DNA from 2 places in the Actinoplanes sp. GCM10030250 genome. Region 1 is predicted to be linked to the other one. Evidence: riboswitches for the same ligand, from Rfam matches in the RefSeq annotation. Region 1 holds a riboswitch; the other holds the start of a gene.
The links. A riboswitch is a leader RNA that binds a small molecule or an ion and turns the genes downstream of it on or off. The one in region 1 is predicted to bind cyclic di-AMP.
Positions count from the first base shown of each region.

Region 2: another riboswitch for cyclic di-AMP. It lies ahead of ACFQV6_RS12815 (coiled-coil domain-containing protein); the one in region 1 lies ahead of ACFQV6_RS43260 (transglycosylase family protein).

Region 1 covers NZ_JBHTDO010000066.1:17,712-22,481, forward strand. Annotated here, with positions in the region: gene ACFQV6_RS43250 (class I SAM-dependent methyltransferase) at 1-190, shown strand, start outside; gene ACFQV6_RS43255 (saccharopine dehydrogenase family protein) at 171-1,400, opposite strand; cyclic di-AMP (ydaO/yuaA leader) riboswitch at 1,607-1,779, shown strand; gene ACFQV6_RS43260 (transglycosylase family protein) at 1,778-2,344, shown strand; gene ACFQV6_RS43265 (MerR family transcriptional regulator) at 3,130-3,999, opposite strand; gene ACFQV6_RS43270 (YybH family protein) at 4,050-4,415, opposite strand; gene ACFQV6_RS43275 (LysR family transcriptional regulator) at 4,486-4,770, shown strand, end outside.
Region 2 covers NZ_JBHTDO010000007.1:206,607-211,376, forward strand. Annotated here, with positions in the region: gene ACFQV6_RS12805 (glycoside hydrolase family 65 protein) at 1-1,944, shown strand, start outside; gene ACFQV6_RS12810 (coiled-coil domain-containing protein) at 2,005-3,036, opposite strand; cyclic di-AMP (ydaO/yuaA leader) riboswitch at 3,041-3,175, opposite strand; cyclic di-AMP (ydaO/yuaA leader) riboswitch at 3,384-3,520, shown strand; gene ACFQV6_RS12815 (coiled-coil domain-containing protein) at 3,519-4,556, shown strand; gene ACFQV6_RS12820 (ABC transporter ATP-binding protein) at 4,586-4,770, opposite strand, start outside.

The DNA.
Region 1 (4,770 bases):
GGTGGACATCTTCGGTGTGAACGACACGTGGGCGGGTGATCCGGCCATGACGTTTCTCAGCGCGCCCGAGGTGCGGGCGCTGCTGGACGGTTTGGAGATCGAGCACTGGTACGAGGAGGACGCGCCGGGAATGGCCTACACCGGGCCGAAACATTGGCACGTCTTCCACGTCATAGCTTTCGTGCCGTGATCTCCAGACCGGCGGTGCGGAGGCGGTCGACGAGTGCACTGCCGATCGCCGTGGCGGGTGTGAGCACGCCACCCTCGGACTGCTTGGTGTCAAGAGCCAGAGCAAGCGCGGACTCGCCGAGCATGATGGCCGTCGCCGCATAACCGGGATCGCCCTTGGCGCGGACCCGGGCCGTGTAGCGCGAGCCGTCCGTGGTGGTGGTGAAGATGTCCATCGTGAAGTGGCCGTTGCGCTGGGTCTGCTCGCTCGGGCCGGAGCCCGGCTTCGGCAGGATGCGGTCCAGGACGAACCTCGTCGGCGGCAGCGCCAGGCCCAGGACCAGGCCGCCCAGCGCGAACTTGGTGCCGTGGGCGATCACGGGGGAGAGCGCGGAGGTGCCGGCGCTCATCACCTCGCGATAGCGGAAACGGCGACCGTACGCCCAGCCGAGCAGCGCGTTGCTGCGCCGGACGACCCGCGTGTTGTAGGACGCCATGACGAACGGCGCGAGGTGCCCGCGCAGGCTCGGATCCACTTCGGAAGCGGGCAGGGTGAGCATGTCCGGCTGCCGGCCGAGGTCCGGCTCCGCCGCGCGGTCCGGGCTCAGCGAGTACGGGCTGGCCCCGATTTTGCGCAGCTGCCGGTCCTTCTTCATCAGGTCGAGCTGGTGGCGCATCGAATCGATGGTGCCGCCGCTGACACCGCCCTTCATGCTGGTCACCACCAGCGTGGTGTCGGTGAGCTCACCGGCGCCGTCCGCCCGTACCTGCTCATGCAGGACATAAACCCCGATGTCGGACGGGATCGAGTCGAAGCCGCAAGAGTGGACGATCCTCGCCCCGGTGCGTTTCGCGACCTCATGGTTCTCGTCGATGCTGTCCCGTGCGAAAAGGACCTCACCGGTCAGGTCCACGTAGTCGGTACCCGCTTCGGCGCAAACGCGCGCCAGAATGCGGCCGTACTTCGCATAAGGCCCCGCGGTGGTGATGACCACCTTCGTGCGGGCAACCATCGCGGCCAGCGCCTCGGCGTCTGTGGCGTCCGCCACAACGATTGGCCACTGAACACCCAGACGTGAGCGAACCGCCTCCAGTTTCTCCGGCGAGCGCCCGGCCAATGCGATTCGGGTACCCGCCGGGGCGTGCGCGGCGAGGTGCCGTGCTGTCAGGACACCCACGAAACCCGTGGCACCGTAGACGATCACTTCGAACTCGCGGGCTCCATCGCTCATGGCTGCCGATTGTGCACCCTCGGTGGAGTGTCCGCAGCGTCGTGGTTACCAGCTGGTAGGCCAGGCACGAAATTCTGGTGAGTTAGTCACACAAAATAAGATCAAAGCGGCTAATTTGTTGAGAACAAGGTCACCGGTCCCGCGTAGAGGCATGGCCAGCCTCGTCGGGTGGTGGCTACCGTCGGCAGTCCGCAGTGGCGGACACCGTGGCCGGAACGCCGAGTCCTGCCGCCGACCACGGTCTAAGAAACAAAGGCATGGAGCGGGGGACCCAAAAGTTCCTCGGCGCTGATGCGCCTCGGGGTGAAGCCGCAGCACGCGGCCGGGCACCTCTGCCCGAACCCGACAGCTGACCTCGCAGGCGTGGAGGACAACTCATGGTTCAGATCAACAAGCGGGTTCATCGTGCCTTCGGCATGGTTGCTGTGGGGCTTGCCGGGGCTGGGGCTTTCGTGCTGCTCGGGCCCCCCTCCCCCACCTCCGCCGCACCTTCCCGAGCGTCCAGCGTGAACTGGGACGCGATTGCCCATTGCGAGTCCGGTGGCAACTGGCGCATCAACACCGGCAACGGTTACTACGGCGGCCTTCAGTTCAGCCGCGGCACGTGGCGTGCCTACGGCGGCACGAAGTACGCAACCACCGCCAACCAGGCCACCAAGTCCGAACAGATCCTCGTCGCCGAGCGTGTACTGCGCGGCCAGGGCATCGGTGCGTGGCCGCACTGCGGCAGGCGTCACGCCTACACGCCTCAGCCCGTGTCAGCGACGATGCGGAGGGCTTCGGGCGGCGCCACCCGCACTCACGTCGTCCGTCGTGGCGACACCCTCGCCGCTATCGCCCATCGGTACAACGTTCGTGGGGGCTGGCGTGCCCTCTACCGGGCTAATGACGACGTGTTGAAGAGTCCACACCTCCTGTATGCCGGGCAGCGCCTCACGGTGTGAGGGCTGGGTTTTCCTGCCGTCTTGGTTCGCGGTCTCAGTCGGCGGTTGTCGCTGAGGCCGCGACCGTGGCGGTGCTTGGGTCGCGAGGCGCAGGCGCAGGCGTTGGTCGGGCTGGTCGGCTACCGGCGCGCCCTCTGTCGCGTCCCAGATTTTGGGATGAGGGTCGACCTTCCCTGCCCAGCGCCAGATTTTCACGCGCGGCACGGGCGTTCTGGTGAACATGGATGGCTGTCTCGCGGCGCCGGATACAGCACTCACGTTCAGCTGGACCTGGGCCGGCCGGCATGCGAACCGCCGCGGGCCTCCACCCTGACGGGTGCCTGGACCAGTGGGCGCGCACGGTGAGGTTGTGTGAGAGCTGGTTGTTGCTCTGGCGTGGGTAGAAGCGCACGGTCGGGTTGTGTACGAGCCGGCTGTCGCTAGGAGCGGGTGCTCCGGCGTGTGTAGAAGCGCACGGTCGCGTTGCGTGCGCCCCTACCGTCGCTTGCGCCGTCCCTGCCGCCCGCCACCCGCTCCGAAGCGCTGGCATCCCGAAGCGCTGGCATGGCGTTGCAGCGGCGCCGCAAAGCGTGCGCATCGTGATACGCACGCGCGGTGAAGCAACCGCGCGGTGAAGCAACCGCGCGGTGACGCGCGCCGTGAAGCGTTGGCGTGGTGATGCGCTCGCGTCGTGACGCGCGCCATTCCGGGTGGCGAGGCTGCTGTGGCGGCCTCGGTGACCGCTAAGACCTGGCGTGCTCGCATCCAACTGAGCAGGCGTTGCCGAGTGCTGTTGATGGCGTCGATCAGCTGGTCGTTTCCGGTCGGCTTTCAACGCTTTCAACGTTTTCGACGCTCTGGAGGGGTGCGCTGCTCAGGACACCGTCCGCTTGAACCTCTTGGCGTAGGCGTGCGATGTTCACGAACCTCTCGCCGTCGGGCGGGCAGGCGTTGAGCAGGCGCAGGATCATCGTGCAGTACTTGGCCATCGTGTTGCGGCCCGGCATGAAGATCGAAAGCTCGTCGCGCGCCTCCTCCACCCGAACCTGCAGATCCTCCGGCAGGGCCGCCAGCACCTCCGCCGGCGCGTCCACCGGCACCTTGGCCATCCAGAACGGGCCCTCGCCGTCAAGGACACGCCTGTCCTGCTTAGGGCCATCGAGCGCCAGCGTCCGCCATGGCGCACCCCGCACTGTGACGCCGGCGCCCTCCACCGTCTTGACCAGCTCGGCCGCCGCCGACTCGATCATCGTCTCGGCCTCCTCCCACTCCTGCGCGTTACGCCCGATCGGCGTGCCGTGCACCAGCGTGGCCACCACGGTCATCGCCGGCACGTGCCGCATTTGAGCTTCCGGCTGCGTGCCGAAAACCGCACGAGCGGCCTGAATCGCCTCGTCCTGAGCCTGCCGCTGCCGGTGAACTTCGTCGCTGTGCAGGTCAACCAGTGCAGCAGCCCGGTCTGGCTCGTCGAGAGCCTGACGGACGAGCTTGACGCTCATACCGGTGTCCCGCAGAAGAGTGATCAGCATGGCCTGTTCCACCTGCTCGAACGCATAAGACCGATAGCCGGTCCGCTCGTCCACCTCGGCCGGAACGAGCAAACCCTCGGCGTGGTAGAAGCGCAGAGCCTGCGGCGACAGGTGGCACATCTCGCTGAACTCGCTGATCGACAACATGTGAACAGGTTGACCCTTGCAGTAACAGGAAGGGCAAGCCGCCGGACCACTCAGCCTCGCGGGTTGACGAACTCCGGCTGGTCGAGCACCCGCAGCCAGCTGCCGTCCGGCTGCCGCCGCACGACTTGCGCGCGTGCCCCTGACCCGTCCTTGGGCGGTGTGGAAGTCAGTGCCAGATCACCGCTGAGCAGCGTGGGCAGCGGCTCCTCCGGCTCGAACTGCGGCATTTTCGGCAGCAGCTCACCCCAGAGCGCCTGGATCGCCTTGCGGCCGCGCGTCTGGCTGCCCGGTGGGAACGCCATCACGGCATCCTCCTCGTAGAGCAGGGCGAGCCCTTCGGCGTCCTTGGCGTTGGCGCGCTCCACGAACAGCCGGGTCAGATCCTCTGGCCGGTAGGCCTTCTCTCGATCGGTCATGGCTCAAGTCTTCTGCGAGACGGACGAGAAGTCCAACGCATAGTTCTTATGCCATCTACAATCACTGTTCATGGATCTGCGGCAGCTGGAGTACTTCGTCGCGGTCGCCGAGACGGCCAACTTCACCCGCGCCGCCGAGCGCGTGCACATCACCCAGTCCGGGGTGAGTGCCCAGATCAAGGCACTTGAACACGAACTCGGCGCCCGTCTCTTCGACCGCACCGGACGCACCGCCAAGCTCACCGACGCCGGGTCCGCGGCCCTGCGCTTCGCCCGCGCCGCCCTGGACGCCGCCGCCGACCTCCGCGACGCGATCGACGACGTGAACGGCCTGATTCGAGGCCGTCTCTCCATC
Region 2 (4,770 bases), on a different contig from region 1:
CGCCTGGTGTCGTTCACCCAGCGCGCGATCGTCGCCTTCCTCTACGAGGTCGAGCCGCTCGACGTCTCCGCGCGGCTGATCCTGCAGTCCGAGCTGGTGGCGAACGAGCAGCTTCCGCCGATGAGCAAGGACCCGCGGGTGGCGGCGGTCCTGGACCGGCCGCTGCAGGCCGAAGAGATGATGGAGCAGCCGACCGGCGGCATCCTGGTGCACCGCACCAAGGCCAGCGACCTGCGGATGGCCGCGGCCATGGAGCACCTGGTGGAGACGCCGGGCCGGCACGCCATCACGACCGAGGGGCACCCCGACTGGCTGCGGACCACCGTCGCCTGCCGGCTGGAGCCGGGTCAGAAGCTGCGGGTCGTCAAGTTCGCGGCGTACGGGTGGTCGAGCATGCGCTCGCTGCCCGCGGTGCGTGACCAGGTCGGCGCCGCGCTGGCCAGTGCACGCCTGGACGGCTGGGAAGGCCTGGTCGAGCAGCAGCGGGAATACCTGGACGCGTTCTGGGACCACTCCGACGTCCGCGTCGAAGGTGACCCGGAGGTGCAGCAGGCCGTCCGATTCGGCCTCTTCCACACGCTGCAGGCCGGTGCCCGGGCGGAGCAGCGCCCGATCGGCTCGAAGGGCCTCACCGGCCCCGGGTACGACGGGCACACGTTCTGGGACGCCGAGACGTTCGTGCTGCCCGCCCTGACGTACACGCAGCCCTCAGCGGCGGCCGACGTGCTGCGGTGGCGCCACTCGACGCTGGACCTCGCCCGGGAGCGGGCACAGACGCTCGGCCTGCAGGGCGCGGCGTTCCCGTGGCGGACCATCCGCGGCCAGGAGTGCTCCGGTTACTGGCCGGCGGGCACGGCGGGCTTCCACATCGGCGCCGACATCGCCGACGCGGTCCGGCGGTACGTCCAGGCCACCGGCGACTACGACTTCGAGCGTGAGGTCGGCCTGGAGCTGCTTGTCGAGACCGCCCGGCTGTGGCGCTCGCTGGGTCACCACGACCGGCACGGGCGCTTCCACATCGACGGCGTCACCGGCCCGGACGAGTACACGGCAGTGGTCGACGACAACATCTACACGAACCTGATGGCGCAGCAGAACCTGATGACCGCTGTCGACGCCTGTAAGCGGCATCCCGACCTGGCTCGCAAGTTCGGCGTCGACGACGAGGAAGCGGCGTCGTGGCGGGACGCGGCGGCGGCGGTTGCCATCCCGTACGACAAGGAACTCGGGGTGCACCAGCAGTGCGAGGGCTTCACCCGGCTCCAGGAGTGGGACTTCGAGAACACTCCGCCGGAGGGCTACCCGCTGCTGCTGAACTTCCCGTACTTCGACCTGTACCGCAAGCAGGTGATCAAGCAGGCCGACCTGGTGATGGCGATGTACATCCGCGGGGACGCGTTCACGCCGGACGAGAAGGCGCGTAACTTCGCGTACTACGACGCGCGTACCGTACGCGACTCTTCTCTGTCCGCCTGTGTGCAGGCCGTCATGGCAGCCGAGACCGGCCACCTGGAGCTTGCCCACGACTACCTGGGCGAAGCCGCCCTGATGGACCTGCACGACCTGCACCGCAACGCGCGGGACGGCGTGCACGTGGCGTCGCTCGCCGGTTCCTGGATCGCGCTCGTCGCCGGCCTGGGCGGCATGCGCGACTTCAACGGTCAGCTCAGCTTCGCGCCGCGACTGCCCAGCCGGATCAACAACCTGGAGTTCTCGCTGCTCTGGCGCGGTCTGCGGCTGCGGGTGAACGTGACCTCCGAGGACGTCACCTACTCGCTGCGCAACGGCGGCGGCTCGGCCCGGCTGACGCTGCTGCACCACGGCAAGGAGACCGAGGTGACCCAGGTGCGCCCGGTGACCATGGCGATTCCGCCGGCGATCCCGGTCGGTCCCGCGCCGTCGCAGCCGGCCGGCCGGGCACCGGTGCGCCGCGCGGTGCACTGACCCCAGCGGAAACGAGAAAGCCCCCGTCCTCGAGGAGGACGGGGGCTTTTCCGTGAGGTTCTAGAGCATCGATACGTGCACGTGGTCCGTGTGGTCACTCGGGCCGCTGTACGAGCGCCACTCGTTCGTCGCCGGGAACCAGATCTGCTTGTACCAGATGACGTAGTAGATGCCGAGCTTGTCGGCGTTACGCACCAGGAACGCGGTCAGGTCGTTGCCGTACCGCATCATGTCGTCGTTGTGCGCAGCCGAGAATCCGCTCTTCTGCAGAGACCAGTCGCAGGCACGGCCCTTGGGGTGCTCGAACGGCCCGCCGTTGCGGTGACAGCCGACGAAGCGTTTGAAGTTGGCCTTGCGCACTTCCTTGTACATGTGGAGGGTGCGCTTCGTCACGCAACCGCTCGTGGTCTCGTCCCTCTCGGTGCACCCCTCGCTGGAGAAACCGCCGCTGGCGTTTCGAGGCGCGGGGGAGGCCTCCTTCGACTTGGCGTCGACGAAGCCCCGGGTGATGGTCTTGTTGATGCCGGTACCGCCGCCCAGCAGGTCGAGCTGCTTGTCGGCGGAGTCCTTCTGCTTCTGCAGGATGGTCAGCTGCTGCTGCTCGTTCTTGAGCTCGGCATCGAGTTTCGTCTTGCTCTCGGTGACCGTGGCGATCGCCTCGTTGAGCTCGTGCAGCTTCTCGTCGTGGAGCTTGTTGATCTCCTCGAGAGAGATCGCCTTGCTCATGAAGTCGTTCGACGAGCTGGCCTGGAGCAGGAAGCCGACGGCGCTGAGGTTGCCCGTCTGATACTGCTGCCGCGCGATCGAGTTGACCTCGGGAATCAGAGCGTCCCGGCGGCTCTCGGCGGCCTTGATGTCACCGGCCAGTTTCTTCTGGTTCTTCCGGGATTCCGCGACGGCACCCTTCGCGGCGACATAGCGCCGGTTGGTCGACTCCATCGCTGTGGATAAATCGGCGTTGCCCTCCTCCTCGGCGGTCGGCGAACTACCTCCCGGGGCCGCGGACGCCGATGTGGCGGGTGACACAAACAGTGCCGTAGCCACGAGGGGCGCCAGCGCAAGCGTCAGCCACCGGCGGGGACTTGCGGTCATCAACCGTTCCTTCCTTGTCACCGCCGACCGAGTTAGCTGACGGGTTCGGGACGGAAGCAATCCCTACCGCATACTGCGGATTCACCCCAGTGACCTGGTTCCCCGGCTCGCCTTTCGGGCGATTGGGCGGCGGCCTGCCGGCAACTCGGGGGCGGTGCCGTCCTGGCAGGACCGGAGTGGAGTTTACCCGAGATATCGCCGCGCATCAGGTCCCAAGGAACCGCGAAAATTGTTACCTGTCAACGACTTTCTGTAATCGCATCACTTCATGTGGTGATGCAATTGCGCTGCGTACGAGAACTGTCGATCTGTCGATGCAGTGGGTATGGTCGGAGCCGGTTCCCGCCAGGGGGCCGCCGCCTAATCGCCCTCGTGGCGAGCCGGGGAACCACATTTCCCCATGGGGTGAATCCGCGTTCGCGGTAGGGATTTCCTTCGTCCCGAACCCGTCAGCTAACCCGGCCGGCGGCCGACGGAAGGAAATGCCAGTGCAGGATCAGACTGCGCGGCGATTGGCAGCGGTCATGGCGCTGCTCGTCGCCGTGTGCGGGCTGGCCGTCGCCGCGTCGCCGGCCACCGCGGCCCCCCGTCCCCTCGCCGCGCCGGGTGAAAACGGCGACGACGGTGAGGGCGGTTCCAAGTCCCTCATCGAACAACTCGAAGACGCCTCCAGCGGTTACGTCAAGGCCAAGGCGAGTCTGAAGAAGTCCAAGCAGCAGCAGACCGACCTGACCGCCGAACTCAAGCGCCTCGACGCCGCGCTCGGCCCCCAGCAGGACGCCCTCGACGAGATCGCGCAGCAGGCCTACACCTCGGGCCGGATGGGCACGTTGTCCGCCCTGGTCACCGCGAACTCGACGGACAGCTTCCTGGACCGGGTCGAGACACTGGCCACCGTGGCGGCTCAGCAGAACGCCGCGATCGCCGACCTCAAGACCACCCGCAGCGACCAGCAGCGGGCCAAGATCGCCATCGACACCGCCGTCCGCGACCAGCAGAAGCAGGTCAATGTGATGGCCAAGCGCAAGACTCAGGCCGAGACCGCGCTGAAGAAGGCCAACCAGGGCGCGGACGCCGGCCAGTCGGGTGACGGCGGCGGCAGCGCCTCGGCCGACCCGGCGCCGAGCAACGCCGGCAACGGCTGCTCCGAGGACGACCCGACAAGCGGCGGCTGTATCACCCCGCGCACGCTGCACGCGCTGAAGCAGGCGAAGTCGGACGGCTTCACCCGGTATGTGCACTGCTTCCGCGAGCAGAACAGCGGTGAGCATCCCAAGGGCCGGGCCTGTGACTTCGCCGCCGACAAGAGTGGTTTCGGCGGCGATGCCACGGGTGCGAGCAAGACGTACGGCAACAACCTGGCGAACTACTTCATCAACAACGCCGAGAAGCTGGACGTGCTCTACGTCATCTGGTTCCGGCGGATCTGGCTACCGAGCAGCGGCTGGAAGTCCTACAGCGGGGCGGGTGGCGACCCGTCCAGCGACCACACCAACCACGTGCACCTGTCGGTGAACTGAGCCGGTGAACTGATCGCGCGGTACGAGGCCTACTTACGCATGTAGGCCTCGTACTCGCGCAACACCTCGTCGGTCGGCCCGTCGGCCCGGATCTCGCCGGACTCCAGCCATATGCTGCGGTCGCAGGTGTCCCGGATCGACTGCTCGCTGTGGCTGACCAGGAAGACCGTGCCGGCCTCGGCACGCAGCTCACGCACCCGCGCCTCGCTGCGGC